DNA from 4 places in the Phytobacter sp. genome. Region 2 is predicted to be linked to each of the others. Evidence: predicted binding sites of a transcription regulator. Region 2 holds the regulator's gene; each other region holds the start of a gene.
What was found. Region 2 encodes CRP, which controls carbon source genes, mostly activating them, when cyclic AMP is high. Its sites were predicted from a motif close to ATGTGANNNNNNTCACAT; they were not measured.

Region 1 (7,392 bases), on a different contig from region 2:
GGCAACGAAGAGGTGTTGGAGGCAAAGATGGTCGTAGGATCACACTGCGCTTCGACCTCAGCCACCATCTGCTGCTTGAGGGCTAAATCCTCAAACACCGCTTCTATTACAACGTCGCGATGGGCGAAGCCACGGTAATCCGTCGTGCCAGAAATGCGTGCTATCTGCGCATCACGTTCTGCAGGTTTAAGATGGCGGCGACGGACCTTTTTATCAAGCTCCTGCCAGCTATATTGCAGGGCATGATTGATCCCTTTCGGATTAATATCTTTTATGCGAACCGGCAGGCCGCCTTTCACGGCGGTGACATAGGCAATTCCCCCGCCCATCAGCCCGCCGCCCAGAATACCGACCGTGCGCAATGGGCCTGCTTCAACCTCGCCACCAGGGTCTTTTTTCACCTCGGTGCTGGCGAAGAAAATATGGCGCAGAGCGCGAGATTCTGGCGTCATCGCCAGTTCACCAAAAGCACGGGCCTCAGCCTCATAACCACTGCTGCTGCCCTGACCCAGGCCGGTTTCTATCACGCTCAGAATGTGTGAAGTGGCGGGATAATTTCCCTGCGTTTTTTGTTCGGTCTTTTTGCCAACCATACGAAATAGCACGGCCCGTCCCAGTGGGCTGGCAAGCACGCGTTCACGCACCGGCAGATGACGACTGGCAGGACGTCCCTGAGTGGCAAGTTCGACCGCCGCCTCAAGCAGAATTGACGCAGGTACCACCTCATCCACCAACCCGGCTTTAAGGGCCTGGCGGGCGCGCAATTGCTTACCGGTCAGAATCATCTCCAGCGCAGTACTCACCCCTATCAGGCGCGGCAAGCGTTGTGTGCCGCCGGAACCGGGCAGCAACCCCAGTTGCACTTCCGGCAAACCCAACACGGTTTTGGCATCATCAGTACAAACACGGCGATGACAGGCCAACGCCAGTTCCAGACCGCCGCCGAGACAGGGTCCATGAATGGCCGCGATCACCGGGATCGACAACCCATGAATCTCCGACATAATCTTTTGCCCCTGTCGGGCAAGATCTTCAGCCTCTTTCGCGTTCTGGCAGCGATCGATCATGTGGATGTCTGCCCCGGCTATAAAGTTGTCAGGTTTGCCAGAGATAAACACCACGCCACGGAGACTTTTATTCTCACGAATTTGCTTGAGAATAGCGCGCACCTGGGTGCCAAACTCGGCCTTCAGGGTATTCATTTTCTCGCCAGGCACGTCAACGGTGACGACAGCGACAAAATCAGGGCGAACGGTCAGGGTAAATGCCGACATCATTTCCATTATTCAGCCTCCAGAACCATAGCCGCACCCAGCCCACCTGCCGCACAGGCGGTGACAAGACCAAATCCTCCGCCACGGCGGCGAAGTTCATTGAGCGTTTGGGTGATCATACGTGCGCCGGTGGCAGCAAACGGATGACCGTAAGCAATCGAGCCCCCCAGCACGTTGAATTTGCTGTCATCCACATCCCCGGTTGCCTGCGAACGCCCCAGCACATCGCGGGCAAAACGTTCGCTTGCCATCAGCTTCAGGTTGGTCAGCGTCTGAGCAGCAAAGGCTTCATGCATATCAAACAGGGTCAGATCCGCAAGAGTCAGCCCGGCCCGATCAAGCGCCAGCGGTGTCGCCCAGGCTGGCCCCAACAACATGTCCTGCTGTACATCAATGGCAGTAAAAGCATAGCTGCGCAGATAGCCCAGCGGCTTCAGCCCCAGTTCGCGGGCACGGGATTCAGTCATCAGGATCACTGCCGCTGCACCGTCGGTCAGCGGCGTACTGTTCGCAGCGGTGACTGTGCCATGTTTGCGATCAAACGCCGGGCGCAGCTTCGCGTAGTCTGCCAGGCTGGAGTTTTGGCGCACATTATTATCCTGCACCAGCGGTTCGCGATAAGGCGGTGAATAGGCGGTCATCACCTCGTCGTTTAGCTTGCCCTCGGCCCAGGCCTGGGCGGCAAACTGGTGTGAGCGGTGAGCCAGTGCATCCTGCTCTTCGCGGGTAATAGAATAGCTTTTTGCCATCTGTTCGGCGGTATCGCCCATACGAAGACCCGTCGAGTATTCGACCACAGCGGGTGGTACGGGGAGCAGGTCATGTAAACGCAGACGAGAGAAAAGTTTGAGTTTTTGCCCCAACGTTCGTGCTTTATTAGCATCAACTAATGTGCGGGCCAGATTTTTACTGACGCCGATAGGCAGAACAGAAGAGGAATCAGCCCCACCGGCAATACCCGCTCTTATCGTTCCTGCCATCAGACTTTCGGCCACATTCGCCACTGCCTGAAAACTGGTCGCACAGGCACGGCTCACACTGTAGGCATCGGTGTGCACACTCATCCCGGTTCCCAGCACTATCTCACGGGCAATGTTAGGCGCTTCAGGCATTTGAACCACCTGACCAAACACCAGTTGTTCAATAATGTCTGGCGGAATTTCACTGCGAGCGAGCAGCTCTCCCACCACCATTTTTCCAAGCTCAATGGCCGGAACACCATGGAATGCTGTCGCCTGACGAGCAAATGGCGTGCGCAATCCACTGACAATAGCGATGCGGTCCCCCTGACGGGTGACAAGCGATAATGCCTGACTCATAACACTCCCCTGTTAACAGCATAACTCACAAAGTGGTCTGACCTGATAACAGTCTTAACTATTTTTTTACATTTAGCCAATCAGAGGGGAGAAAAATTGGGAGCTAAGCCACAGAGATTATTGAGAATAACGCTCCCGCAGGATGCAGGAGCGTAGGGGGAAATTAACGCAGGCCCAACTGGAAGATCAGGGTTTCAGCTTCACAGGCGAAGACAAAGTCAATGTCCAGACGCACACCCTGTGCTTCTTCTGTCCAGGTCGCGGTAATCTGGCAAGGATCAGATTCCACACCACGGGCTTTTGCGGTCAGTGCAGCCAGAGTTTCTTCCGCTTCAGCGCGGTTAGCAAAAACACGGCTATAGGAGGCGGTGCAGTCGGAGTTGTCCATGATGGTACCAACATCCATACAGCAGCAAACCGGGGTTTCATCAGCACTGCATTTACTCATTGTGATTTCCTCTGAATTCGCACCCAAGGTGCCAGATAACGTTGGACATATTTTACCCCCCGCATGGGTGCCTCTCCAGTTGATAATTTGCAGAAGGCCTTCAAGTGACCGAAATCACACTTAAAAATGATCTAAAACAAAAATCACCCGTTTTGATTAGCGACCCTGGCCGCAATTTTGCCACGCAGATCCCGTTTCGAAGATCATACTTGAAAATTTTTATATACAACCTTGCAACATTTCCTCTGGTCAGACCTATACTCTCGCCACTGGTCTGATTTCTAAGATGTACCGCAGACCCTACACTTGCGCCCCTGTTACGCCATGTAACATATTTAAATAAATATAATTGATGAGGTTTTGGTCATGAGCCAGAAAACCCTGTTTACGAAGTCTGCTCTCGCTGTTGCAGTGGCAATCGTCTCAACTCAAGCCTGGTCAGCAGGCTTTCAGCTCAACGAATTTTCTTCTTCTGGCCTTGGCCGTGCCTATTCTGGTGAAGGTGCAATTGCTGATGATGCAGGTAACGTCAGCCGTAACCCTGCATTGATCATGATGTTTGATCGTCCGACTTTCTCGGGCGGTGCTATTTTCGTTGATCCGGATGTAAATGTGTCTGGTCGTTCCTCTATAGGTAACGATGCAAGTCAGGACAATATCGCTCCAACGGCCTGGGTGCCTAACCTGCACTTTGTGACACCGATTAACGATCAGTTCGGTATGGGTGCGTCACTAACCTCCAACTACGGCCTGGCGACTGAATTTAACAACAGTTATGCAGCAGGTTCGATGGGCGGTAAAACCGACCTGGAAACCATTAACCTGAACCTGAGCGGTGCCTACCGCCTGGACAGCCACTGGAGCTTCGGTCTGGGCTTTGATGCCGTTTACGCGAAAGCAAAACTGGAGCGTTATGCAGGTGACCTGCCGCAAATCATCGGTTCTAACATCCCGGCATTGGTTCGCTCAGGCCAGTTGACTCCAGCTCAGGCTGCAGCCATTGGTTCGCAAGCAGGCGGTATCAGCCGTGATACCCAGATTGCTTACCTGAAAGGTGATGAGTGGGGCTTTGGCTGGAACGCCGGTATCCTGTATGAACTTGATAAAGACAACCGTTATGGTTTGACCTACCGCTCTGAAATTAAAGTCGACTTCGACGGCGATTATAAGAGCAGCCTGCCTACGTCATTGAACCCAATTAACGCCGCACTGGGCCTGGGTTTACCGTATGGAACAGGCGGCCAAACCACCAATGGTGCGTTGACCCTGAACCTGCCAGAAATGTGGGAAATTTCAGGTTACAACCGAGTGGCACCGCAGTGGGCGATTCACTACAGCCTGGCATACACCAGTTGGAGCCAGTTCCAGGAGCTGAAAGCCACCAGCAGCAACGGTCAGACACTTTTTAAGAAAGAAGAAGGCTTCAAAGATTCTTACCGCATTGCATTGGGTACCACCTACTATATGGATGATAACTGGACCTTCCGTACCGGTATTGCCTTCGATGACAGCCCGGTTCCGGCAGACAAACGTTCTATCTCCATTCCGGATCAGGACCGCTTCTGGCTGAGTGCAGGTACCACGTACGCCTTCAACAAAGATGCGTCAGTTGATCTGGGTGTTTCTTACATGCACGGTCAGAAAGTGGAATTCACCGAAGGCCCATACACCTTTAAATCTGAAGGTCGTGCCTGGCTGTATGGTGCGAACTTTAACTACGCGTTCTGATTTTTATCTGACATAAAAAAAGGTGAGCCAGATAATGCGCTCACCTTTTTTATTGCTCTGCATTTACTTATTCAGAGTCGATATCTTTTAAATCACCTTCGATCGCTTTCGCGTTCGGGTTTTCATCCGGCTTTAGCTTACCGCCGTTGGCGATGAAGTCGTGGCGCTGGAAGTAAGCTTCACGCACCAGGATGTACGGGTCAGAAGACTGACGCAGCAGGCCATCGGAATCCAGAAGTTGCGCACGTGACTCGATCCCTTCCACTGTCCATTTACCTACGGACAATGGCCAGGTCAGCCAGGAAAGCACCGGATAGAGCGTATCAGCCATATCGCCACCATCTTCACGCAGCGTAAAGCTGCCATAGAACGGCAGCTGCACGTATGGACCGTAACCGATCCCGTAATGACCCAGCGTGCTACCAAAGCGGTGTGGATCAACCCGTTGCAGTTTGTCATTTGACATGCCGGCGACATCCATAAAGCCGCCCATCCCCAGTAGGGTGTTCAGGAAGAAGCGCGTGAAGTGCACCATGCCCTGGTAGGGATCGCCCTGCAGGAAGAAGTTCACCATGATGGCTGGCTCTTCAAGGTTACTGGTAAAGTTGCTCAGGCCATTTCTCGCCGGTTGCGGCACATAGTCACGCCAGGCAACGGCAACAGGCCGCAAAACATACGGATCCAGTACGTTGAAGTTGAAGCTGTACATCGTGCGGTTAAACCCTTCAAGCGGATCAGAACGCCCCTGCTGATCCCCGGAACTGGCGCAGCCAGCCAGAAGGGTTGTCGCCAGCGCGAGCGCTGACAGGCGAAAATTCATAGATGTCTCCCTGAAGAAAATGGCTTTCGCGAAACGCCATCCCTTTGCGCGCAAATGCAGGCCGTGGTGAGTAGCGTCATAAGCATGCAACGCATTGTATCAGTACACGTTGTGATGTCTACGAAACGGGAAATCCTCATTTCAGCATAGCTGTAGTTTGGCCCCGTGTTTGCCGCCATAGTATATAAACTTTGCGCATTCGGTATCACCATAGCTGCCATTAACAATAAATTCGGACTGAACCGCCCTGAAGGGCTGATAAAAGCCGCTACGCTTATGGAATAAAACAATTTTTGGTAGAGCTATCATGGGCGACGTCGTGGAAGAAAAAATCGATAAACACACTGAAGAGATTCAAGTAGAGAGCGATGAGAAGCAGCGTGGCGAGAAGATTGAAGTCGATGAAGACCGGCTTCCCTCTCGTGCGATGGCGATTCATGAACACATCCGGCAGGATGGTGAGAAGGAGCTGGAACGCGACGCCATGGCGCTCTTCTGGTCTGCCATTGCCGCCGGCTTATCCATGAGCGCATCGCTGCTGGCAAAAGGGATTTTTCACGTTCAGCTTGACGGTATTCCGGGCGCGTTTGTGCTGGAAAACCTCGGTTATACCTTTGGCTTTATTATTGTCATTATGGCCCGTCAGCAACTCTTTACCGAAAATACCGTGACCGCTGTACTGCCCGTGATGCAGACCCCTTCGTGGGTGAATTTCGGCCTGATGATACGTCTCTGGAGCGTGGTGTTGTTGGGGAATCTGGTTGGCACAGGGGTTGCTGCCTGGGCGTTCGAATATATGCCCATTTTTGATGAAGAGACGCGGGGTGCGTTTGTAAAAATCGGTATGGACGTGATGAAAAATAGCCCTGCGGAGATGTTTTCCAACGCCATCATCTCCGGCTGGATTATTGCCACTATGGTCTGGATGTTCCCTTCTGCGGGTGCAGCGAAAATCGTAGTCATTATTCTGATGACCTGGCTTATTGCCCTCGCCGACACCACCCATATTGTCGTGGGCGCAGTCGAAATCTTTTATCTGATCTTTAATGGGACTATTCACTGGAGCGAATTCTTCTGGCCCTTCGCCCTTCCCACCCTCGCGGGTAACATTTGCGGCGGAACGCTCATCTTTGCCCTGCTGAGCCATGCGCAGATCCGCAACGATATGATTAATGCCCGCAAGGCGGAGGCTAAAGCCAAAGCAAAGGAACAGCAATCCCCCCAGGATTTTGCAGAAAAAGAGGCGAAACGGTGACACTTTAACCACTTGGGCGCAGGTACGCTTAACGCGCAGCCGGAATAACGTTATACTCCTGCCGCCTTGTCCCCTTAGTTAAATGGATATAACGAGCCCCTCCTAAGGGCTAGTTGCAGGTTCGATTCCTGCAGGGGACACCATTTCTTAATTACCCATCATTTCCCTCAATTACCAAAACACTAGATATCAATGCCGTTTAACCACGCCATCATTCCCGCACAGTAACTAACATGATTTAACTGCACCGAACTTTTGCGGGTATATTGTGGGCATACGGCAAAATGGCCACGGATTTATGCCCATATGCTCACGGTAAAGCAAATTGACACAGCCAAGCCTGCAAAAATTCTTCTCGCCTCGCTACTGCAGGAGGCCTTTTAGCGGCGATTAGTGCAACCTGAGTGAATGTGATGTGGCTGCAATGAATTTCCTTTGTCATGGATATCGTGATTTGTCGAAGCACTTAGTTCCGAGCTAACCCTGGACATTGTCAGTGCGCAAGCTAATGAATTGTCCGCTTCGTGCCATGAGTTCAACGGGTCGAT
Region 2 (7,392 bases):
ACACTTTGAGCGCAAAACTGTCGCCGTTAACCATATGCCGGTCCTGACGCGCCCAGGGCAGCCAGGCCAGTTCAAGATGACTAACTGTAATGTCGGTAACATGACGCACGGCATCGACCAGTTGTGCTAACAACATGAAATCGTTCATATCACGCATGGCCGCAACGCGAATCCGCATGATCTGAGCAAAACGAGGCAGCTCGCCGCTCACTTTCAGCCATACTGCACCATCAGGAAAGACGCCACGTTCGATTTCAATCTGTTGATTATCCAGTGTTAGCTCGATTTTACTGGTCATGATTCACCTCACCACTCAATTAATGTCCCTAAGACACATACAATATTGTCTATAAGACACTTACTCGCAAGTATTTTTTTAACCAATGCGCAAAAACCGCATTAACCCCATGATATATAGCTAAATAAAAGTTACCTTGCCGCACTCTGGCAGACTGATAAACTTGTGGCGTGTTGAACAGGATGAGTAAACGATGATCAGCGAAGCAGAGTATCTGGATTCATATGATGCCAGCCGGTTCCCTTCACCTCTGGTGACGGTAGACAGTGTGCTGTTCACGCTGCATGACAAGGCGCTTTGCGTTTTATTGGTGGAGCGCGCGAGCCAGCCGCAGCAAGGCCGCTGGGGCTTACCGGGCGGCTTTATCGATATGGAACAGGATGAATCAACGCGCGCCACTGCGCTGCGTAAACTCACCGAGAAAACGGGCGTCTCCCCCTCCTGGCTGGAACAGCTGGATACCTTTTCCGGGGCAAAGCGTGACCCACGCGGCTGGAGCCTGACCATCGCCTGGTATGCGTTAATCTCATGGGTCGCCTGCGCGCCACATATCGCAAGCGTGAGCGACGCCAGATGGGTGCCGGTCGGCGCGATTGATGATGTCAGTCTGGCGTTCGATCACCGGGAGATAATTCAGACTGCACTGCAGCGGTTACGGCAGAAAACGATGTACTCTTTACTGCCTGTTTATTGTCTACCTGATACGTTTACCCAGACGCAATTGCAGGAGGCGACAGAGATAATCCTCGGCCAGCCTATCCAGCGAAAGAGCCTGATTCGCCGCTTCGAGGCCTCGGGCATGTTTGAAGAGACTGGCGAGAGCGTGGCAACAGGGGCGCGAAAAGCGCGCTTGTGGCGGCGTAAGCCGGATGTCGACATCCATCTCTTTTCCCGTAATTTACTGGCGGATTAGCCTGTAACACACACGTAGCCCATGAAATGAGCAAACGTAAACATTGCGTGTTGTTATAGTCGTCCCCCAACAATTTATTGATTTTCCGTACTATGGCTGAAATTACCCCCTCACGACTTTCGGAAATTGAAGAGAATACGCAGGATTTCCGCCCGATGCGCGGTGGGCGTAACCCTCATTTCCAGACCATGCTGCCGCGTGTGATTCGCCGCAAGCTGGGTTTTACACCCACCTGGCAACGCCTCGAACTGCCGGATGGTGATTTTGTCGACCTGGCGTGGAGCGAAGACCCTCATCAGGCCAAACATAAACCCCGGCTGGTGGTCTTCCACGGGCTGGAAGGCAGCCTGCATAGCCCTTATGCTCATGGCCTGATCGAAGCAGCAAAAGCCCGTGGCTGGCTGGGCGTGGTCATGCATTTTCGTGGCTGCAGTGGCGAACCTAATCGTCTTAATCGTATTTATCACTCCGGTGAGACCGAAGACGGCACCTGGTTCCTGCACTGGCTAAAACGTGAGTTTGGTGAGGCTCGCACCGCCGCCGTTGGGTACTCATTGGGCGGCAATATGCTTGCCTGCCTGCTGGCAAAAGAGGGCAACCATGTGCCTCTGGATGCCGCCGTGATTGTCTCCGCGCCTTTTGTGCTGGAAGCGTGCAGCGCGCATATCGAAAAAGGCTTTTCGCGGGTGTATCAGCACTACTTGCTGAATTTGCTCAAAGGCAACGCATCGAGAAAACTGAAAGCGTACCCCGGCACTTTGCCAATCGATCTGCTGCAGCTAAAACGGGTGCGCCGGTTGCGTGAATTCGATGATTTGATCACGGCGCGCATTCATGGCTTTGCTGACGCCATTGATTACTATCGTCAGTGCAGCGCCATGCCGTTATTAAACAAAATCACCTGCCCTACGCTCATCATCCATGCGAAAGATGATCCCTTTATGGACAGCCATGTGATCCCGGATCCGGCAACGCTGCCGCCCTGCGTGGAGTATCAGTTGACCGAACACGGTGGTCACGTCGGCTTTGTAGGTGGCACCCTGATGCGGCCAGAAATGTGGCTTGAGAAACGTATCCCTGACTGGCTGAAAACCTGGCTGGAAGACTAAGATGATTATTCCCTGGCAAGATCTGGCGCCTGAAACGCTGGATAACCTTATTGAGAGCTTTGTCTTGCGCGAAGGCACTGATTATGGTGAACATGAACGCGCGTTTGCCCAAAAAGTTGCTGATGTTAAGCGACAACTAAAAAGCGGCGAAGCCGTGCTGGTGTGGTCGGAATTACACGAAAGCGTCAACATCATGCCACGCACACAGTTTCGCGATTAACAAAGCTCAAGCGAACATCATCGCTATTTTCTGGAGTCGCTATGTCTGCTAAACATCCGGTTATCGCTGTTACAGGCTCCAGCGGTGCGGGAACCACCACCACCAGCCTCGCGTTTCGTAAAATTTTCGCCCAACTCGATCTGCATGCTGCTGAAGTTGAAGGCGACAGTTTTCACCGCTACACCCGTCCCGAAATGGACATGGCGATTCGCAAGGCGCGAGATTTAGGCCGTCACATCAGCTATTTTGGCCCTGAAGCCAATGACTTCGGACTACTGGAACAGACGTTTATCGAGTACGGCCACACGGGTAAGGGCCAGGCACGCAAATACCTGCACACCTATGACGAAGCGGTTCCCTGGAATCAGGTTCCTGGAACCTTTACACCCTGGCAGCCGCTGCCGGAGCCAACGGACGTACTGTTCTATGAGGGATTGCACGGTGGTGTGGTCACACCGCAGCATGACGTCGCACGCCATGTGGATCTGCTGGTGGGCGTGGTGCCTATCGTCAACCTGGAATGGATGCAAAAACTGGTGCGGGATACCAGCGAACGCGGCCACTCCCGTGAAGCGGTAATGGATTCCGTGGTGCGTTCAATGGACGACTACATCAACTTCATTACGCCGCAGTTTTCTCGTACCCATATTAACTTCCAGCGCGTCCCCACCGTCGACACCTCTAACCCGTTTGCGGCCAAAGTCATTCCGTCGCTGGATGAAAGCTTTGTGGTGATTCATTTCCGCAATCTGGAAGGCATTGATTATCCCTGGCTGCTAGCCATGTTACAGGGTTCGTTTATTTCTCATATGAATACGTTAGTGGTGCCGGGCGGCAAAATGGGGCTGGCGATGGAACTCATCATGACACCGCTGGTAGAACGGCTGATGGAAGGTAAGAAAATCGAGTAACATCAGTCCCCTCTCCCCGTGGGAGAGGGTCAGGTTGAGGGCATCAGACCGCACAATGCCCTCAACCCATCACGCTTCAATCACTTCATACGAGTGCGTGATATTCACCGCTTTTTCCAGCATCAGCGCAACAGAGCAATACTTCTCAGCTGAAAGGTCTACTGCACGCGACACCGCGGCATCTTTCAACGCTTTGCCTGTCACAATGAAATGCAGATTGATGTGGGTGAACAGACGTGGCGCTTCTTCACGACGCTCGGATGTCAATTTCACCTCGCAATCCGTCACGTCATGACGCCCTTTTTGCAGGATAGAAACCACATCGATAGCGCTGCATCCGCCTGCGGCCATCAGTACCATCTCCATCGGGCTCGGGGCTTTATCGCCTGAGTTACCGTCCATCAAAATCTGGTGCCCGGAAGCAGACTCACCCAGGAACGTCAAACCTTCAACCCATTTCACACGAGCATGCATTTTAATTAACTCCGGAGTAGCAATTTTCTCTACAGATTACGCGTACATAAGAAAACTCGCAACGGAAGGCGACCTGCGTCAAGCTGAAGCGAGACACCAGGAGACAGGCGATTAAAGCTATGCTAAAACAGTCTGGATGCTACAGTGATACATTGATGTACTGCATGTACGCAGAGGACATCACATCTTAGAGGCCGCAGACATGTCTGACGGTGCACTTCCCAGGTATCGGGAAGACAGATTGCAACCCCAGTCACAGGGCGCAGATCCTGAGTCTGGAGCCAGCTTATAACAGAGGATAACCGCGCATGGTGCTTGGCAAACCGCAAACAGACCCGACTCTCGAATGGTTCTTGTCTCATTGCCATATTCATAAGTACCCGTCGAAGAGCACGCTGATTCACCAGGGTGAAAAAGCGGAAACGTTGTATTACATCGTCAAAGGCTCAGTGGCTGTGCTCATCAAGGATGAAGAAGGGAAAGAGATGATCCTCTCTTACCTTAACCAGGGCGATTTTATTGGTGAACTGGGTCTGTTCGAAGAAGGTCAGGAGCGCAGTGCATGGGTACGCGCCAAGACCGCTTGTGAAGTGGCCGAAATTTCCTACAAAAAATTCCGTCAGTTGATCCAGGTAAACCCGGATATTCTGATGCGCTTGTCCTCGCAGATGGCGCGCCGCCTGCAGGTCACTTCGGAAAAAGTCGGCAACCTCGCCTTCCTCGATGTGACAGGCCGTATTGCTCAGACGTTACTGAATCTGGCGAAACAACCCGACGCAATGACCCACCCGGACGGTATGCAAATTAAAATAACCCGTCAGGAAATTGGTCAGATCGTGGGCTGTTCTCGTGAAACCGTTGGCCGCATCCTGAAGATGCTCGAAGATCAGAACCTGATCTCCGCTCACGGTAAAACGATCGTCGTGTACGGAACACGTTAATCTCCGAACGGCGCATTGCCCCTGGCAGTGCGCCGTTTTTGTTTCCCCATGTGGCGCAGGCTGATTTACCACCCCGAAATCAACTATGCACTGCGACAAACGCTGGTGTTATGCCTGCCTGTGACCGTTGGCTTGATTGTGGGCCGACTGGATTTAGGGCTGCTTTTCTCATTAGTCCCCGCCTGTTGCAACATCGCTGGTCTCGACACGCTGCATAAGCGCTTCTTCAAGCGCGTGATTATTGGCGGCTCGCTTTTTGCTGGCAGCAGTCTCGCGGTGCAATTTTTGCTTTTTGAAAACATCCCCCTGCCGCTTATTTTGACCCTGTTGACGCTTATCCTCGGTGTCACTGCAGAAATCAGCGCGCTGCACGGCAGGTTGCTCCCCGCGTCACTGATTGCCGCCATTTTCACCCTGAGCCTTGCGGGCAATATGTCGGTATGGGAACCGCTGTTGATCTACAGCCTTGGCACGCTGTGGTATGGCGCATTTAACGCCTTCTGGTTCTGGCTCTGGCGAGAGCAGCCGCTGCGTGAGTCGTTGAGTTTGCTCTATCGTCAGTTGGCCGATTACTGCGAAGCAAAATACAGCATGCTGACCCAACACGCGGACCCGGAAAAAGCCCTGCCGCCGCTGCTGGCGCGTCAGCAAAAAGCAGTGGACATGATTAGCCAGTGCTACCAGCAACTGCATATGCTGGCGGCAAATCAGAATGGTGATTACAAAAGATTAAGGCGGGTCTTCCAGGTGGCGCTGGATTTACAGGAACACATTGCCGTTAGCCTGCATCAGCCCCAGGAAGTGCAGGAACTGGTGGAACGCAGCCACGCTGAAGAGGTGATCCGCTGGAACGCGCAAACCGTCGCTGCACGGTTGAGGGTAATCGCGGACGATATTCTCTATCACCGCTATCCCCAGCGTTTCAACATGGAAAAGCAGATCAGTGCGCTGGAGAAAATTGCCCTCCAGCATCCGGATAACCCGGTAGGCCAGTTCTGCGCCTGGCATTTCAGCCAGATTGCCCGTGTGCTGCGTACTCAGCGCCCACTCTATATTCGCGATTTAATGGCAGAAAAGCAGCGCCGTCTGCCGCTCATTCCGGCGTTGAAAAGCTACCTCTCCTTCAAATCCGCGGCCTTACGGAACGCCGCACGCATCAGCGTCATGCTGAGCGTAGCCAGCCTGATGGGCAGCGCGCTGCATTTGCCTAAACCCTACTGGATTATGATGACGGTCATGTTCGTCACTCAGAACGGCTACGGCGCAACGCGGGTGCGCATCCTGCACCGGGCGGCAGGCACTATGGCTGGGTTGATTATCGCCGGGGCCACGCTGCACTACCATGTGCCGGAGGGCTACACGCTCGCCACCATGCTTATCGTCACGCTGATAAGCTACCTGATCATTCGTAAAAGCTACGGCTGGGCGATGGTGGGCTTTACCCTGACGGCGGTGTACACGCTCCAGTTACTGACGCTGAATGGTGAGCAGTTTATCGTGGCCCGGCTTATCGATACCCTGATTGGTTGTTTGATTGCCTTTGGCGGCATCCTCTGGCTCTGGCCGCAGTGGCAAAGCGGGCTGCTGCGTCGTAACGCCCATGATGCTCTGGGTACTTACCAGGAGGCTATCCAGCTTATTCTCAGCAACGATCCGCAGGCTACGCCACTGGCCTGGCAGCGAATGCGCGTCAACCAGGCTCACAACGCTTTATTTAACTCGCTCAACCAGGCGATGCAGGAGCCCGGTTTCGATACGCGCTATCTGTCGGATATGAAATTGTGGGTTACCCACAGCCAGTTTATTGTCGAGCATATCAATGCCATGACAACGCTTGCGCGCGAGCACACCATGCTCACGCCGGATTTAGCGCAGCGGTACTTACAGTCGTGTGAGATTGCCCTGCAGCGCTGTCAGCAGCGGCTGGAGTATGACGGGCCGGGAGAGTCGGGGGATGTAAATATTCTGGAAGCGCCGGAGACGATGACCCACGGCCCGATGAGTACGCTGGAACAGCATCTGCAACGTATTCTGGGGCATCTGAGCACCATGCACACCATTTCGTCGGTAGCATGGCGTCAGCGCCCACATCACGGTATCTGGTTAAACCGTCGGTTACGACGTTAGCCGTTAACCACTTTTGCAACCGCTTTAGCAAAGCGGCTCATGCCTTCTTCGATATCGCTCTCTTCAACGATAAGCGCAGGCGCAAAACGCATCACATCAGGCCCGGCATTCAGCACCATCACCCCTGCATCAGCAGCAGCCAGCAGGAAATCACGTGCACGGCCTTTGAATTGCGGTGTCAGTTCAGCACCAATCAACAGGCCCATGCCGCGAATATCGCTGAAGATATTGTACTGCGCGTTGATGTTTTGCAGATGCTTCACAAACAGCTCGCGCTTCGCATTCACCCCGTTTAAGACTTCCGGCGTGTTAATGATATCGAACGCGGTACCGGCAACGGCACAGGCCAGCGGGTTACCACCGTAGGTGGAGCCGTGAGAGCCCGGATGGAACGCACTG
Region 3 (7,392 bases), on a different contig from region 2:
TGACGTCCTGCGTGAACACCAGATAAGCCCCGAGGCGCTGCGTCGATGGTTTCGCAAGCATCACGGCATGACGTTTCAGGCATACCAGCGCATGCTGCGGGTCAATGAAGCCATGCAGTCGCTGAAATCCGGACGTAAGGCCACAGAAACCGCTTTCGACAGTGGCTACGACTCCCTGAGCGGCTTTGGTTATACCTTCAAAAAGCTGACCGGCGCTGCGCCCACCGATTTAGCGAGCGTTATCCTGATCCAGCGTTTCACCACGCCGCTGGGGCCGATGTTTGTCTGCGCGACCGATAAAGGCATCTGCCTGCTGGAGTTTACCGACCGAAAAATGCTGGAAACCGAGTTCGGCGATCTTCAGCGACTCTGTAAGGCCAGGATCCTTGCCGGAGAGAATGCACACACCCGGCAGGCCATCAAAGAGATCGACGAGTATTTTCTTGGCACGCGTACGCATTTCACAGTGCCGCTGGATACCCCAGGCTCTGTCTTTCAGCAAACCGTCTGGCAAACGCTGCCGGCCGTTGAATGTGGCAAGACCGAACCTTACGCCATGCTGGCAGAAAAGATGGAGCGCCCCGACGCCGTTCGCGCCGTAGCGAATGCAACAGGTGCGAACCGTATTGCCATTATCATTCCCTGCCATCGAATCATCGGCAAGAATGGGGCGTTAGGTGGATATGGCGGCGGCGTTGCACGAAAAAAATGGCTGCTAGAGCACGAAGAAAAGGTGAGACAGCAACAAACCGCTAGGGTGCCGTTGCCGCTTCCAGCGCAATCAGATAAGTGATGGCATCGTCCCGGTGACTAAAACACATCTCGCGGCTGGGCTGTAAACCGGAACAGACTTTCGGACGCAGTGGTGAAGTGAAAATCTTGCATTTAAAGTCGTCCGCCAGTTGAACACAGCGCGTATTGGCCGGTTTGCCCTGCGGCATCCCGGGGATCGGGCTTGATATAGAGGGGGCGATACAACAGGCCCCGCAATCCGGGCGGCATTCCATAATGACAACTCTCAGGTAGATTGGCCGCCAAACTACCATCTTTAGCCTCTCAAACGCAAAACTCAGCGATTCCACTTGCCTGCAAAGGCCCTCGCGAGTAATTTGTCGCGATATTTTCTCTATTTTAAATTCACAGGATTTACGCGATGCCAAGAGCGAACGAGATTAAAAAAGGTATGGTGCTGAATTACAACGGCAAACTGCTGATTGTAAAAGATATTGATATTCAGGCACCGAGCGCCCGTGGTGCTGCGACACTGTACAAAATGCGTTTTGCTGACGTCCGTACCGGGCTGAAAGTGGAAGAGCGTTTTAAAGGTGATGATATCGTTGATACCGTGACCCTGACCCGTCGTTATGTCGATTTCTCCTACATCGACGGCAACGAATACGTGTTCATGGATAAAGAAGATTACACCCCGTACATCTTCACCAAAGACCAGATTGAAGAAGAGCTGCAGTTTATTCCTGAAGGCGGCATGCCGGACATGCAGGTTCTGACCTGGGATGGTCAGTTGCTGGCACTGGAATTGCCGCAGACCGTCGATCTGGAAATTGTTGATACTGCACCGGGCATCAAAGGGGCTTCCGCCAGTGCGCGCAACAAACCGGCAACCCTGACCACCGGTCTGGTTGTACAGGTCCCTGAATACCTGTCTGCTGGCGAGAAAATCCGCATCCATATCGAAGAAAAACGTTATATGGGTCGCGCAGACTAAAAACAAAAAACCCGGCTTTTGCCGGGTTTTCTTTTTCTGTTACAGCAGTTCAGGATATTTGGTCATCTTCAGCGCCAGCTCAACACCGCGCACTTCCGCCATCCCTTTCAGACGCCCGATTGCCGAATAGCCCGGGTTGGTTTTCTTGCGCAGGTCATCCAGCATCTGGTGCCCGTGATCTGGTCGGAACGGAATCGGACGCAGGTCGCCGGCTTTTTTACGGCGCTGCTCTTCGCTGAGAATCGCATCAACCACCGCCACCATATTCACGTCACCGCCCAGATGTGCCGCCTCATGGAAGGTTTTCGGGTTTGCTTCACGGCAGGTTGAGCGCAAATGGGTAAAGTGAATGCGATCGCCAAAGGTTTCGATCATCAGCACCAGGTCGTTGTCAGCACGCACGCCATAGGAGCCGGTGCACATGGTGAAGCCGTTATTGATGCTGTTAACCGCCTCTTTCAGCCACTGCATATCTTCCAGCGTGGAGACAATGCGCGGCAGGCCAAGGATAGGACGCGGTGGATCGTCCGGGTGAACCGCCAGACGTAACCCGCAGGCTTCCGCAACCGGTACAATTGCACGCAGGAAATACGCCATGTTTTCGCGCAGCTGTGCTTTATCGATGCCATCGTATTCGGCAAGGCGCGCATGGAACTGCTCCAGCGTATAACCCTCTTCCGCACCCGGCAGACCTGCGATGATGTTGCGCGTCAGCTTTTCAATTTCGGCGGCAGTCATCGCTTCAAAACAGGCCTGCGCCTGATGTTGCTCTTCTTCGCTGTAATCCGCCTCAGCACCTTCACGTTTAAGGATGTAGAGTTCAAATGCGGCGAAGGCTACCTGGTCAAAACGCAGTGCTTTGGAACCATCCGGCAACTGATACTCCAGATCGGTACGCGTCCAGTCGAGAATCGGCATGAAGTTATAGCAGACGGTATCGATGCCACATTCAGCCAGGTTACGAATGCTTTGCTGGTAGTTAGCAATCCAGGTGTCAAACTGACCCGTATGGGTTTTGATCTCTTCGTGAACCGGAATACTTTCCACTACCGACCAGACCAGCCCTTTTTCGGCCAACAGCGCCTGGCGTTTTTTAATCTCATCAACCGGCCAGACCTGACCATTTGGAATGTGATGAAGCGCGGTCACCACGCCTGTTGCGCCAGCCTGACGCACATCATCTAAAGACACCGGATCGTTCGGTCCGTACCAACGCCAGGTTTGTTCCATCGCCTCACCCTCTAAAAGTTGTTATACCAATACAGAACAGTTAATGACGACTACCATACATGTTTCACAAAACAGATCAAAGCCCGCACCAACAATGATTGATCCAGCTCACATTCCCCGGATATTTAAGGCACACCAATTCAATTTGCTGTCATATAACTTTACACTGCATATTGTTAATTATTGGTTAATCAGGTGTCATTTTATGCAGACCATTGCCACAGCAACGTTACCGGATACGGTACAACGCCCTCAGTACGATCGTCATTCCCTACGCTCTCGCATTGTTCACTTTGGCTTTGGTGCCTTTCATCGTGCCCACCAGGCTCTGTTGACCGACCGCGTTTTGAACGCAAAGGGAGGCGACTGGGGGATTTGCGAGATCAGTTTGTTCAGCGGCGATCTTTTGATGGCGCAACTGCGTGAACAGGATCATCTCTATACGGTGCTGGAAAAAGGTGCAGCGGGAAATGAGGCTCGAATCATTGGCGTGATCAATGAATGCCTGAACGCAAAACTGGATACACTGGCCGCCATTATTGAGAAATTTTGCGAACCTCAGGTGGCGATTGTGTCGCTGACCATCACCGAAAAAGGGTATTGCATCGATCCGGCGACCGGCAAACTGGATCTGAGCCAGTCGCGTATCGCCCATGACCTTGAACACCCTACCGAGCCACACTCCGCGCCCGGTATCCTGGTTGAGGCGTTGTCGCGTCGTCGCGAACGCGGTCTTCCCGCTTTCACCGTGCTCTCATGCGATAATATTCCGGACAATGGCCACGTTGTGAAACATGCGGTGCTAGGGATGGCTCAAACACGATCGGCAGAACTGGCCGACTGGATTAACCAGCATGTCCGCTTTCCATCCACCATGGTGGACCGTATCGTACCCGCCGCCACCGACGAGTCGCTGGCAGAAATTACGGCGGTACTGGGCGTGGCTGACCCGGTGGCGATCAGTTGCGAACCTTACATCCAGTGGGTAGTGGAAGATGATTTTGTTGCCGGGCGCCCTGAATGGGAGGTTGCCGGCGTACAACTGGTGCAGGATGTTCGCCCGTGGGAAGAGATGAAATTACGCATGCTCAATGGCAGCCACTCTTTCCTCGCTTATCTCGGCTATCTGGCCGGATTTGCCCATATTTCGGATTGCATGCAGGATGCCGATTACCGTGCTGCCGCAGGCAAGCTGATGCTGAATGAGCAGGCTCCAACCCTGGGCATCAGCGGTGTGGATTTAAACGCTTATGCTGAAAGTTTGCTTGACCGTTTTGCTAATCCGGCACTGAAACATCGTACCTGGCAAATCGCGATGGATGGCAGTCAAAAACTCCCGCAGCGTATGCTGGAAAGCATCCGCATTCATCTTCAGCGTGGTAGTGACTGGTCATTACTGGCATTGGGAGTGGCAGGCTGGATGCGCTATGTCAGCGGCGCTGACGATGCCGGAAACGACATTGACGTGCGTGACCCGCTGGCCGAAAAAATTCACGGTATCGTTGAAACCAGCAGTGAAAATCAGCGCGTGGTGGCTTTGCTGTCACTGAGCGAGATCTTTGGTACCGATCTTGCTGCCAACACTGTGTTTGTGAATGCTATCGAATCTGCCTGGCAAAAACTGGTAAAAAACGGCGCCCATGTGGCTGTCCGTGAGGCCGTTAATTCTTAACATTTTCTGCGATTAAACGGAGTGGGCATCTCTTTCGCCACTCCCGCCCTTCTCTTTCTTGTACTTTTTCGCCAGGATTGTCGCACCCATTTCATGCGTCATCCTGGAGTGCACGTGACCAAAACTAACTTGATTACCGGCTTTCTCGGCAGCGGTAAAACCACTGCGATTCTGCATTTGCTGGCGAATAAACCTGAGAATGAAAAGTGGGCCGTGCTGGTCAACGAATTTGGCGAAGTCGGTATTGATGGTGCCTTACTGGCAGACAGTGGTGCCTTGTTGAAAGAAATTCCCGGCGGATGCATGTGCTGCGTCAACGGCTTGCCGATGCAGGTTGGCCTGAACACACTGCTGCGCCAGGGCAAACCCGACCGTCTGTTAATTGAACCGACCGGGCTGGGCCACCCCAAACAGATCCTCGATATGTTAACCGCCCCGGTCTATGAACCCTGGATCGACCTGCAGGCGACATTATGCCTACTCGATCCCCGCCAGTTGCTGGATGAAAAAAGCCTCACCAATGAAAACTTTCGCGATCAGTTAGCCGCCGCCGACATCATTGTGGCGAACAAGCAGGATCGTGCTGGTCAGGAGAGCATTGATGCTTTCGACCAGTGGTGGCAATTGTATGGCGGCGAGCGTCAGCGCATTGACACCACGCAGGGTAATATTCCTGTCGAACTGCTCGACATACCGCGTCGTAATACGCGTGAACTGCCCGTCAGTGCAGAACACCATCATCACACCGGGGAACGTAAAGGTCTGGCGGCATTAAGTCTGCCGGCGCAACAACGCTGGCGTCGCAGCCTGAACAGCGGTCAGGGCCACCATGCGTGTGGCTGGATTTTCGATGCCGATACCCAGTTCGATACCATTGGTCTGATGGAGTGGGCACGTCTGGCACCGGTCGAGCGTGTTAAAGGGGTGATGCGGATCCCGGAAGGATTAGTTCGGCTTAATCGTCAGGGTCAGGATTTCCACATTGAAACGCAGAATGTTGCGCCACCGGATAGTCGAATCGAGCTTATTACCTCATCCGAGGCCGACTGGAACGCACTTCAGTCCAGTCTGTTGAAGCTTCGTTTAGATTAAGCGTACTACTGTTTTGCCCCTGTTTGTTAAGAATGGCTAATGATGAAAACTCGCTTACCGCTAATTTTACTCCTTAATGCCGCCGGTCTGGCGCTGTTTCTCTCCTGGTATCTGCCAGTGAATCACGGTGCCTGGTCCCCGCTGGACGCCTCCATCTTCCATTTCTTTAACCAGGGGCTGGTCGAAAGCCGCGCCTTTTTGTGGCTGGTTGCACTGACGAACAACCGTGCCTTTGATGCGTGTTCACTTCTGGCAATGGGCTGTTTAATGTTGTGGTTCTGGATGCAGGAAGATAGCCAGGGACGACGTCGCATCCTCATTATTGGTCTGACAATGCTGTTGTTTGCCGTGGTATTAAATCAACTGGCGCAATTAGTTATTCCCGTTAAACGTGAAAGTCCAACGCTATTTTTTACCGATATTCATCGGGTCAGTGAATTACTAAATTTCCCAACTAAGGACGCGTCAAAAGACAGCTTCCCGGGAGATCATGGAATGATGCTGCTTATTTTTTCATCCATCATGTTGCGATATTTCGGCAAAAAAGCCTTTGCCATAGCCCTGATTATTTTTGTGGTTTTCGCTTTCCCACGTGTGATGATTGGTGCTCACTGGTTTACAGATATTGCTGTCGGTTCGCTTTCAGTGGCGCTGATTGGTCTTCCGTGGTGTCTGATGACCCCATTGAGCGACAAAATTATTGCGGCATTTGATCGGTACCTGCCGGGAAAATAAACAGCCACTAAACATTTTATTAACATCAATACACTGTCAACATCAGGGATCGTTTTCGCTCCCTGAGCCAAATTTCCCGAAATCACCCAATTACCGTCATATTCCCGTCACAATATTCATGATGAAAATGAGTAATTTGCATGTTTTTTAACCCAAATTGACCACTTTTTATCCATTCCCGATATTTAACTTTTTGTATCATTATTTCTTATAAAAAATCGCGGAAAAGCGCTCGCAATGCTTAGGGTGATAGGGTAATCTCGGTCTGCCTCGTCGCAAAAGAGCAATTATTCTCATTGTGAATAAATTTGTGCGTTCTTCCACAGATTTGACCATCAAGAATTGTCTCATTGAACGCAGGTAATTAATCTCGCTGCGTTGGCAATATTTATAACGATAATTTTCGTTAAGGACTTCAAGGGAAAATAATTAACATGGTCAAATCTCAGCCGATTTTGAGATATATCTTGCGGGCGATTCCCGCGATTGCAGTAGCAGTATTGTTGTCGGCGTGTTCATCGAACACTGCGAAAAATATGCATCCTGAGACGCATGCTGTGGGTGAAGATCCTTCTTCACTGCAAGCCTCTCAGGATGAATTTGAAAGTATGGTTCGTAATCTGGATGTTAAATCCCGCATTATGGATCAGTATGCAAGCTGGAAAGGCGTTCGTTATCGTTTGGGTGGTGACACCAAAAAAGGTATCGATTGTTCCGGTTTTGTGCAGCGTACTTTCCGCGAACAGTTTGGTTTAGAGTTGCCACGTTCTACTTATGAACAGCAGGAAATGGGGCGTTCAGTTTCGCGTACCAGCTTGCGTACCGGTGACCTGGTGTTGTTCAGAGCGGGTTCGACGGGTCGCCATGTGGGCATCTATCTGGGTAATAACCAGTTTGTTCACGCTTCCACCAGCAGTGGTGTCGTGATTTCCAGCAT
Region 4 (7,392 bases), on a different contig from region 2:
TCGGAGAAGGTGTCTCCGCTGAGCGTCTGGGCCAGCGTGTCTCTGTTGACCCGGTAATCAGTTGCGGCCACTGCTATCCATGCTCCATCGGCAAACCCAATGTCTGCACCTCACTGGTCGTGTTGGGTGTACACCGTGATGGCGGCTTCAGCCAGTACGCCGTCGTCCCGGAGCGTAATGCGTTTGTCATTCCGGCCTCTATTCCTGATGAAAATGCCGTCATGGTGGAGCCGTTCACCATCGCGGCCAACGTTACCGGTCAGGTCAACCCAACGGAAAACGACATCGCGTTGATTTTCGGTGCGGGTCCGATGGGGCTGGTCACACTGCAGGCACTGAAAGGTGTTTATAAGGTGAAGCAAGTCATCGTGGCGGATCGTATCGACGAACGCCTGGCGATGGCGGAGCGTAGCGGTGCTGATTGGGTCATCAACAACAGCAACCAGACGCTGCAATCCGTGCTGGAAGAGAAGGGCATCAAGCCGACGATTATCGTCGATGCGGCCTGTCATCCGTCTATTTTGCAGGAAGCAATTACCCTGGCTTCTCCGGCAGCACGTATTGCCATCATGGGCTTCTCCAGTGACCCGTGTCAGATAGTGCAGCAGGGAATCACCGGAAAAGAACTTTCAATTTTCTCCTCGCGACTCAACGCGAATAAGTTTCCTGTTGTGATCGACTGGCTGGAGCGTGGCCTTATCGATCCGACGAAGTTAGTGACGCATAAATTTGACTATCAACATGTCGCAGACGCGATTGAACTGTTCGAAAAAGATCAGCGGAAGTGCTGCAAGGTCTTGCTGACGTTCAATTAATTACAATGAAAAATGCGGTTACGCGGTACGCATCTTACTCTTTTTGAGATAGCCATTATGACGCAAGTAAAACCTGAAAGAACGACCTCTGATCTGGTTAAGGCCGCCGTATCCGGCTGGTTGGGTACGGCGCTGGAGTTTATGGACTTCCAGCTCTACTCCCTTGGGGCAGCGCTGGTCTTCCATGAGATTTTCTTCCCTGAACAATCCGCCGCGATGGCGTTAATCCTCGCGATGGGGACCTACGGCGCGGGCTATATTGCCCGTATTATCGGTGCCTTCTTCTTCGGCAGAATGGGTGACAGAATTGGCCGTAAGAAGGTGTTGTTTATCACGATTACGATGATGGGCATCTGTACCACCCTGATCGGTGTGCTGCCAACCTATGCGCAGATCGGTATTTTTGCACCGGTGCTGTTGGTGACGTTGCGTATCGTTCAAGGGCTGGGGGCGGGGGCCGAGATCTCCGGTGCCGGTACTATGCTGGCTGAATATGCACCGAAAGGTAAGCGCGGGATCATCTCTTCGCTGGTGGCGATGGGAACCAACTGCGGCACCCTGAGTGCGACAGCTATCTGGGCGGTGATGTTCTTTGCACTGAGCCGTGAAGAGCTGATTGCGTGGGGCTGGCGTGTGCCATTCCTGGCAAGCGTCGTGGTGATGATCTTCGCTATCTGGCTGCGTATGAACCTGAAAGAGAGCCCGGTGTTCGAGCAGGTTAACGAAAGCGGGAATGCTCCGGCGAAAGCGCAACCTGAAAAAGCAGGTCTTGGTGCGATGTTCACCAGCAAGTCATTCTGGCTGGCAACGGGTCTGCGTTTTGGTCAGGCGGGCAACTCGGGTCTTATTCAGACCTTCCTGGCAGGCTACCTGGTTCAGACATTGCTGTTTGAAAAACGCATTCCAACGGATGCGCTGATGATCAGCTCCGTGATTGGCTTCCTGACGATCCCGTTCCTGGGTTGGCTGTCCGATAAGATTGGTCGCCGTATTCCGTACATCATCATGTGCATCTCTGCCATCATTCTGGCGTACCCGATGCTGTCGATTATCGTCGACAAGAGCTACAGCCCGGGTGTCATCATGCTGTCAATCATCGTGATTCATAACTTTGCGGTACTGGGGCTGTTTGCACTGGAAAACATCACCATGGCAGAGATGTTTGGCTCGCGTAACCGCTTTACCCGTATGGCGATTTCGAAAGAAGCGGGTGGTCTGGTGGCAGTTGGCTTTGGTCCTGTCCTTGCCGGTATCTTCTGTAACATGACAGGGTCATGGTGGCCAATCGTCGTGATGCTGATTAGCTACTCTGTTATTGGCCTGCTCTCAGCACTGCTGATGCCAGAAGTGCGCGATCGTGATTTGAACCTACTGGAAGATGCGGCTGAGCCACAACCCGCCGTTTCCACCTCTGCTTCACGTAACTTTGTCTAATTCCTGACCCTAAAACAAAGTGGAAAGACTATCCACGTTGAGGGGCGAATTACGCAACATTTAGTTACCATTCTAGTTAGTGTAGTCAGCAAAAGCTGTCGCAAATCATAGTCTGGTTTGCGGCAGTCATTAATCTAATGAACCACTGTTTCATTTAATAAGAAGAGTCTCTCCATGGAAAACAGACTGTTAACGGCGAAAGCCACGTTACCCTCTTATGATCGTAGCAAACTGGTTCCCCGCATTGTCCATTTAGGTTTTGGCGCATTTCACCGTGCGCACCAGTCCGTGTATGCCGATATTCTGGCTTCAGAACACGGTAGTGACTGGGGTTACTGCGAGGTCAACCTGATTGGCGGTGAACAACAAATCGCCGATCTGAAAGCGCAGGATAACCTCTACACCGTGGCAGAAATGTCTGCGGATGCGTGGACCGCTCGCGTGGTGGGCGTGGCAACACGCGCGCTGCATGCGCAGGTTGATGGCCTGGAAACGGTGCTGGCAGCGATGTGTGAACCGCAGGTGGCGATTGTTTCCCTGACCATCACCGAAAAAGGTTACGGTCACTCACCGGCGACTGGCCAACTTGTACTCGACACGCCGTTCATTGCAGCGGATCTGCAAAACCCACATCAGCCGAAATCGGCTGCTGGCGTGATTGTTGAAGCGTTAGCGCGCCGAAAAGCCGCCGGTCTTGCACCGTTCACCGTGATGTCCTGCGACAACATGCCGGAAAACGGTCATGTGACGCGTAATGTCATTTGTGCCTTTGCCCGCGCCGTTAACGCGGAACTGGCTGACTGGATCGAAGCAAACGTGACCTTCCCGTCAACCATGGTTGACCGTATTGTGCCTGCCGTGACAGCGGATACGCTGGACAAAATCGAACAGATTACCGGCGTACTTGACCCGGCTGGCGTAGCCTGTGAACCGTTCCGTCAGTGGGTTATTGAAGACAACTTTGTTGCCGGTCGCCCGGAGTGGGAAAAAGCCGGTGCGGAGCTGGTGGCAGACGTGGTGCCGTTCGAAGAGATGAAACTGCGTATGCTAAACGGCAGCCACTCTTTCCTCGCGTATCTGGGCTACCTTGCCGGATATCAGCACATCAATGAGTGCATGGAAGATGACAATTATCGCCGTGCCGCACACACGTTGATGCTGGCTGAACAGGCTCCGACCCTGAAAGTGAAGGGCGTCGATCTGGCTCACTATGCGGACTTGCTGATTGCTCGCTACAGCAATACGGCGTTGCGCCACCGTACCTGGCAGATTGCCATGGACGGGAGCCAGAAACTGCCACAGCGCATGCTGGATTCCGTGCGCTGGCATCTGGTCCACAATCACGAATTTGATTTGCTGGCTCTGGGAATTGCAGGCTGGATGCGCTATGTCGGTGGTGTGGATGAACAGGGACAGGCAATTGAAGTGAGCGATCCACTGCTCGCTGTCATTCAGCAAGCGGTCAACAGCAGTGCAGAAGGCGAAGCACGCGTGAAAGCGCTGTTGGGGATTGAGGCGATTTTTGGTACCGAATTGCCGCTGGATGCGACTTTTGCTCAACAGGTGCTTGCTGCCTATCAGGCTTTGCTGGCCAACGGGGCGAAAGCCACGGTTGCCCAGTACATCGCGAAGTTCTGAGTCATGAATGCCGCCATCTGGCGGCATTCTCACCATTAGTGCAGGCCGAGGCGAATCAGTTCAACGGGTTCGAATTGGCCTTCACAACCTTCTACTTCCACCGTTTTGCTGCGACGTACCTGACCTGCATTCAGGCCATTTGCGTGTATAGCAACAATTTTGCCGGTACGGCCAGTGCCATTAATCATGACGCGGGTGCCGGTGGTAATAGCATTACGGTTACGATCATAAGTCATCATGGTGGTTTCTCCTTTTATCATCCGCAAAACATGCCGGGGCAGAAGGCGTCCCCGAAGCGAACGCCCTTATAAATACGCTTTTGCTGAGATGATTTTTTGTTTTTGATCAACGTCACACTTTTTAGTGGGTTAAAACAGCACGACGTTGCAAATAAGGAGAGGAGCAAAAAGGGGTCAGTCTTCGCTGAACCAGTCGCGATTTTCCTGGCTGATCAGTTTCACGGAAGCGCTGATTTCCTGCAAATGCTGTGTCATCGCTTTCTCTACGGCATCCGCATCGCGTTTCTCCAGCGCCACGAAGATATCGTTGTGCTGGCGCAGCAACATTTCCGGTGGTGAAACGTGGTCGAGACTCATGTAGCGCACACGGTCAATGGTGGCTTTGATGTTCTCGATGGTGTCCCAGGCGAGCTGGCAATCGGCAATTAACGCCAGTTTCTGGTGAAACTCATCGTCAAGCTGGAAGAAGTCATCAAGTTGTTTACGCTCAATGGCGATCCGTTGTTGATTGAGATTTTGCTCAAGTTGATAGCAATGACTGTCAGTAATCATGCCAGCCGCGCGGCGGGCAACTGCACACTCAATCGCCTGACGCACGAAACAACCATTGCGCACCTGACTTAACGAGATTTTGTTCACGTAGCTGCCGCGCTGGGGGCGAATCTGAATCAGACCGTTTTCGGCGAGTTTGATAAAGGCTTCACGGACAGGCTGACGCGACACGTCAAAACGCACCGACACCTCTTTCTCTGAAAGTGGGGTTCCCGGCGGGATCAGGCAATGCACAATATCCTGACGCAAAATGCGATAGATTTGCTGGTTGACGGGCTGTGTCGGATTGAGCTGGGTTTCAACGGTCATTCGTGCTTACTTTTTATGAGGTTAACTTACCTACCATACCACTTATTTGCCGTCGTTCCCATACCCGGCCCGCAGACCGGGGCGGAAATTAACCTTCGCGGTGAACGCTTAAGCCTGCATAGGTCTGACTAACCGGCATCATCTCCAGCGTATTGATATTAACGTGTTTTGGCAGGTTCGCGACCCACCACACTGCTTCGGTCACATCCTCCGCAGAGAGGGCATTGGTGTTCTCGTACGTTTTACCAGCTTTGTTATCATCGCCTTTGAAGCGCACGTTAGAGAACTCAGTGCCGCCCACAAGCCCTGGTTCAAGGTTGGTTACGCGAATGGCGGTACCGTTCAGGTCGGTACGCAGGTTCAGACTAAACTGACGGACAAAGGCTTTGGTCGCCCCGTAGACGTTGCCGCCCGCATAAGGCCAGCTCCCAGCGGTAGACCCAATGTTAATGATATGACCCCGGTTACGCTCAACCATACCCGGTAACACGGCTCGGGTCATGTAGACCAGGCCTTTGTTATTGGTATCGATCATCGTTTCCCAATCATCAATGCTGGCTTTGTGTGCGGGCTCCAGACCCAGTGCCAGTCCGGCATTGTTAACCAGCACATCAATGCTCTGCCATTCTGCTGGCAAATTCGCGAGCATCTCTTCGATGGCCGCACGGTTACGCACATCCACCTGCGCGGTATAGAGGTTATCACCCAGTTCATCTTTCAGTTCTTGCAGACGTTCCTGGCGGCGACCCGTAGCAATGACTTTGTGCCCGTTTTGCAAGAAACGACGCGTAATGCTCTCACCAAAACCCGCCGTTGCTCCGGTAACTAAAATAATCATCTCACTGTTCCTCAACGCTTTTTATGTGTGATTAGCCTGGCATGTTCGACACTATAGGGCTAGCCCTGATTTGTTGCAGTATTGTATTTTCTTCATCATTCTATGTTGCCAGCGTAAAATGCGGGCAAGATTTTTATCCCAGTCTGGTCAATCATTGCGATAACGCAAGCGGATGCCTGGTCTGCTGTGACTCACCGTATTCAGGAGTGGAATATGTCGGTAACAAATCCTTTCTCAGGTATCAGCGCACTGCCGTATCAGGCTCCCCCTTTTGATCTGATTCATCAGGACCATTACCGCCCGGCCTTTGACGAGGGCGTGGCGCAAAAACGCGCGCAAGTGGATGCCATTGCAAAAAATACGGCACCGGCGGATTTTGCCAATACCATCCTGGCCCTGGAGCGCAGTGGCGAGATCCTCTCGCGAGTGACAAACGTCTTCTTTGCGATGACCTCCGCCCATACCAATGATTTTTTGCAGCAACTGGACGAAGAATTCTCTACCGAGCTTGCACAACTGGCGAATGAGATTTACCTCAATAACGCGTTGTTTTCCCGTATTGATAGCGTCTGGCAACATCAGGAATCGGCCGGACTTGATGCGGAATCTTTGCGGCTGACAGAGGTGGTCTGGCAGAAATTCATGCTCGCGGGTGCAACGTTAAGTGCGCAAGACAAGCAGGCATTAAAAGCACTCAACACCGAAGCGGCTGGTCTCACCAGTCAGTTTAACCAACGATTACTGGCCGCTGATAAAGCGGGCGGACTGGTGGTGGATTATCTGCATCAGTTGGATGGGCTCAGTGAAGAAGCGATCACTGCAGCCGCCACTGCCGCGAAAGAAAAAGGGCTGACTGGCCGCTGGCTGCTCACGTTGCTCAACACCACGCAACAGCCGTTACTGGCATCACTGCGTGAGCGACAAACCCGTGAAAACCTGTTCCTCGCCAGCACGCAGCGCACCTCAAAAGGCGAGGCAAACGATACGCGGAGCATTGTGTTGCGCCTTGCTGAATTACGTGCAAAACAGGCGAAGTTGCTCGGGTTCCCGGACTACGCGAGCTGGAAAATCGCGGACCAGATGGCTGCAACACCGCAGGCTGCGTTTGAGTTTATGCGTGGGATAGCCTTGGCAGCGCGCTTCAGAGCCGAGCGAGAACTGGCGGATATTCAGAAGGTGATTGACGATCAGCAGGGCGGTTTCACAGTACAGGCGTGGGACTGGTCGTGGTATGCCGAACAGGTGCGACTGGCAAAATATGACGTTGATGACGCGCAAATTGCCCCTTACTTTGCCCTCGAAAATACGCTAATTGACGGTGTTTTTTACTGTGCTAAACAGTTGTTTGGCATCCGTTTTGTTGAGCGTTTCGACATTCCTGTGTATCACCCTGATGTGCGCGTCTGGGAAATTTTCGACGCTGACGGTAAAGGTATGGCACTGTTCTACGGCGATTTTTTTGCTCGTGATTCGAAAAGTGGTGGCGCATGGATGGGCAATTTTGTCGAGCAGTCAACGCTCGAAGATGCCTCACCGGTCATCTACAACGTCTGTAATTACCAGAAAC

Region 1: a site for CRP is predicted at 3,144-3,161, ahead of AC5JPW_RS19240 (YfcZ/YiiS family protein). Genes of this name have one in related genera too.
Region 3: a site for CRP is predicted at 3,053-3,070, ahead of uxuA (mannonate dehydratase). Genes of this name have one in related genera too.
Region 4: a site for CRP is predicted at 4,227-4,244, ahead of ydfZ (putative selenium delivery protein YdfZ). Genes of this name have one in related genera too.

Annotation. Positions count from the first base shown of each region.
Region 1 is NZ_JCACPZ010000008.1:290,326-297,717, forward strand. It holds gene fadJ (fatty acid oxidation complex subunit alpha FadJ) at 1-1,283, opposite strand, end outside; gene fadI (acetyl-CoA C-acyltransferase FadI) at 1,283-2,593, opposite strand; gene AC5JPW_RS19240 (YfcZ/YiiS family protein) at 2,757-3,041, opposite strand; gene fadL (long-chain fatty acid transporter FadL) at 3,408-4,769, shown strand; gene mlaA (phospholipid-binding lipoprotein MlaA) at 4,837-5,589, opposite strand; gene AC5JPW_RS19255 (formate/nitrite transporter family protein) at 5,897-6,844, shown strand; tRNA gene AC5JPW_RS19260 (tRNA-Arg) at 6,913-6,987, shown strand.
Region 2 is NZ_JCACPZ010000001.1:532,155-539,546, reverse strand. It holds gene prs (ribose-phosphate diphosphokinase) at 1-298, opposite strand, end outside; gene AC5JPW_RS02475 (NUDIX hydrolase) at 492-1,211, shown strand; gene AC5JPW_RS02470 (hydrolase) at 1,304-2,320, shown strand; gene AC5JPW_RS02465 (YheU family protein) at 2,322-2,540, shown strand; gene AC5JPW_RS02460 (phosphoribulokinase) at 2,582-3,451, shown strand; gene AC5JPW_RS02455 (OsmC family protein) at 3,521-3,925, opposite strand; gene crp (cAMP-activated global transcriptional regulator CRP) at 4,234-4,866, shown strand; gene AC5JPW_RS02445 (YccS/YhfK family putative transporter) at 4,915-6,993, shown strand; gene argD (bifunctional acetylornithine/succinyldiaminopimelate transaminase) at 6,990-7,392, opposite strand, start outside.
Region 3 is NZ_JCACPZ010000008.1:155,729-163,120, forward strand. It holds gene AC5JPW_RS18635 (bifunctional transcriptional activator/DNA repair enzyme AdaA) at 1-793, shown strand, start outside; gene AC5JPW_RS18640 (YkgJ family cysteine cluster protein) at 753-1,007, opposite strand; gene yeiP (elongation factor P-like protein YeiP) at 1,154-1,726, shown strand; gene uxuA (mannonate dehydratase) at 1,766-2,956, opposite strand; gene AC5JPW_RS18655 (mannitol dehydrogenase family protein) at 3,162-4,628, shown strand; gene AC5JPW_RS18660 (CobW family GTP-binding protein) at 4,743-5,720, shown strand; gene AC5JPW_RS18665 (phosphatase PAP2 family protein) at 5,763-6,455, shown strand; gene mepS (bifunctional murein DD-endopeptidase/murein LD-carboxypeptidase) at 6,890-7,392, shown strand, end outside.
Region 4 is NZ_JCACPZ010000009.1:282,918-290,309, forward strand. It holds gene AC5JPW_RS25850 (Zn-dependent oxidoreductase) at 1-815, shown strand, start outside; gene AC5JPW_RS25855 (MFS transporter) at 873-2,249, shown strand; gene AC5JPW_RS25860 (mannitol dehydrogenase family protein) at 2,424-3,887, shown strand; gene ydfZ (putative selenium delivery protein YdfZ) at 3,923-4,126, opposite strand; gene AC5JPW_RS25870 (GntR family transcriptional regulator) at 4,301-4,987, opposite strand; gene ydfG (bifunctional NADP-dependent 3-hydroxy acid dehydrogenase/3-hydroxypropionate dehydrogenase YdfG) at 5,076-5,825, opposite strand; gene dcp (peptidyl-dipeptidase Dcp) at 6,039-7,392, shown strand, end outside.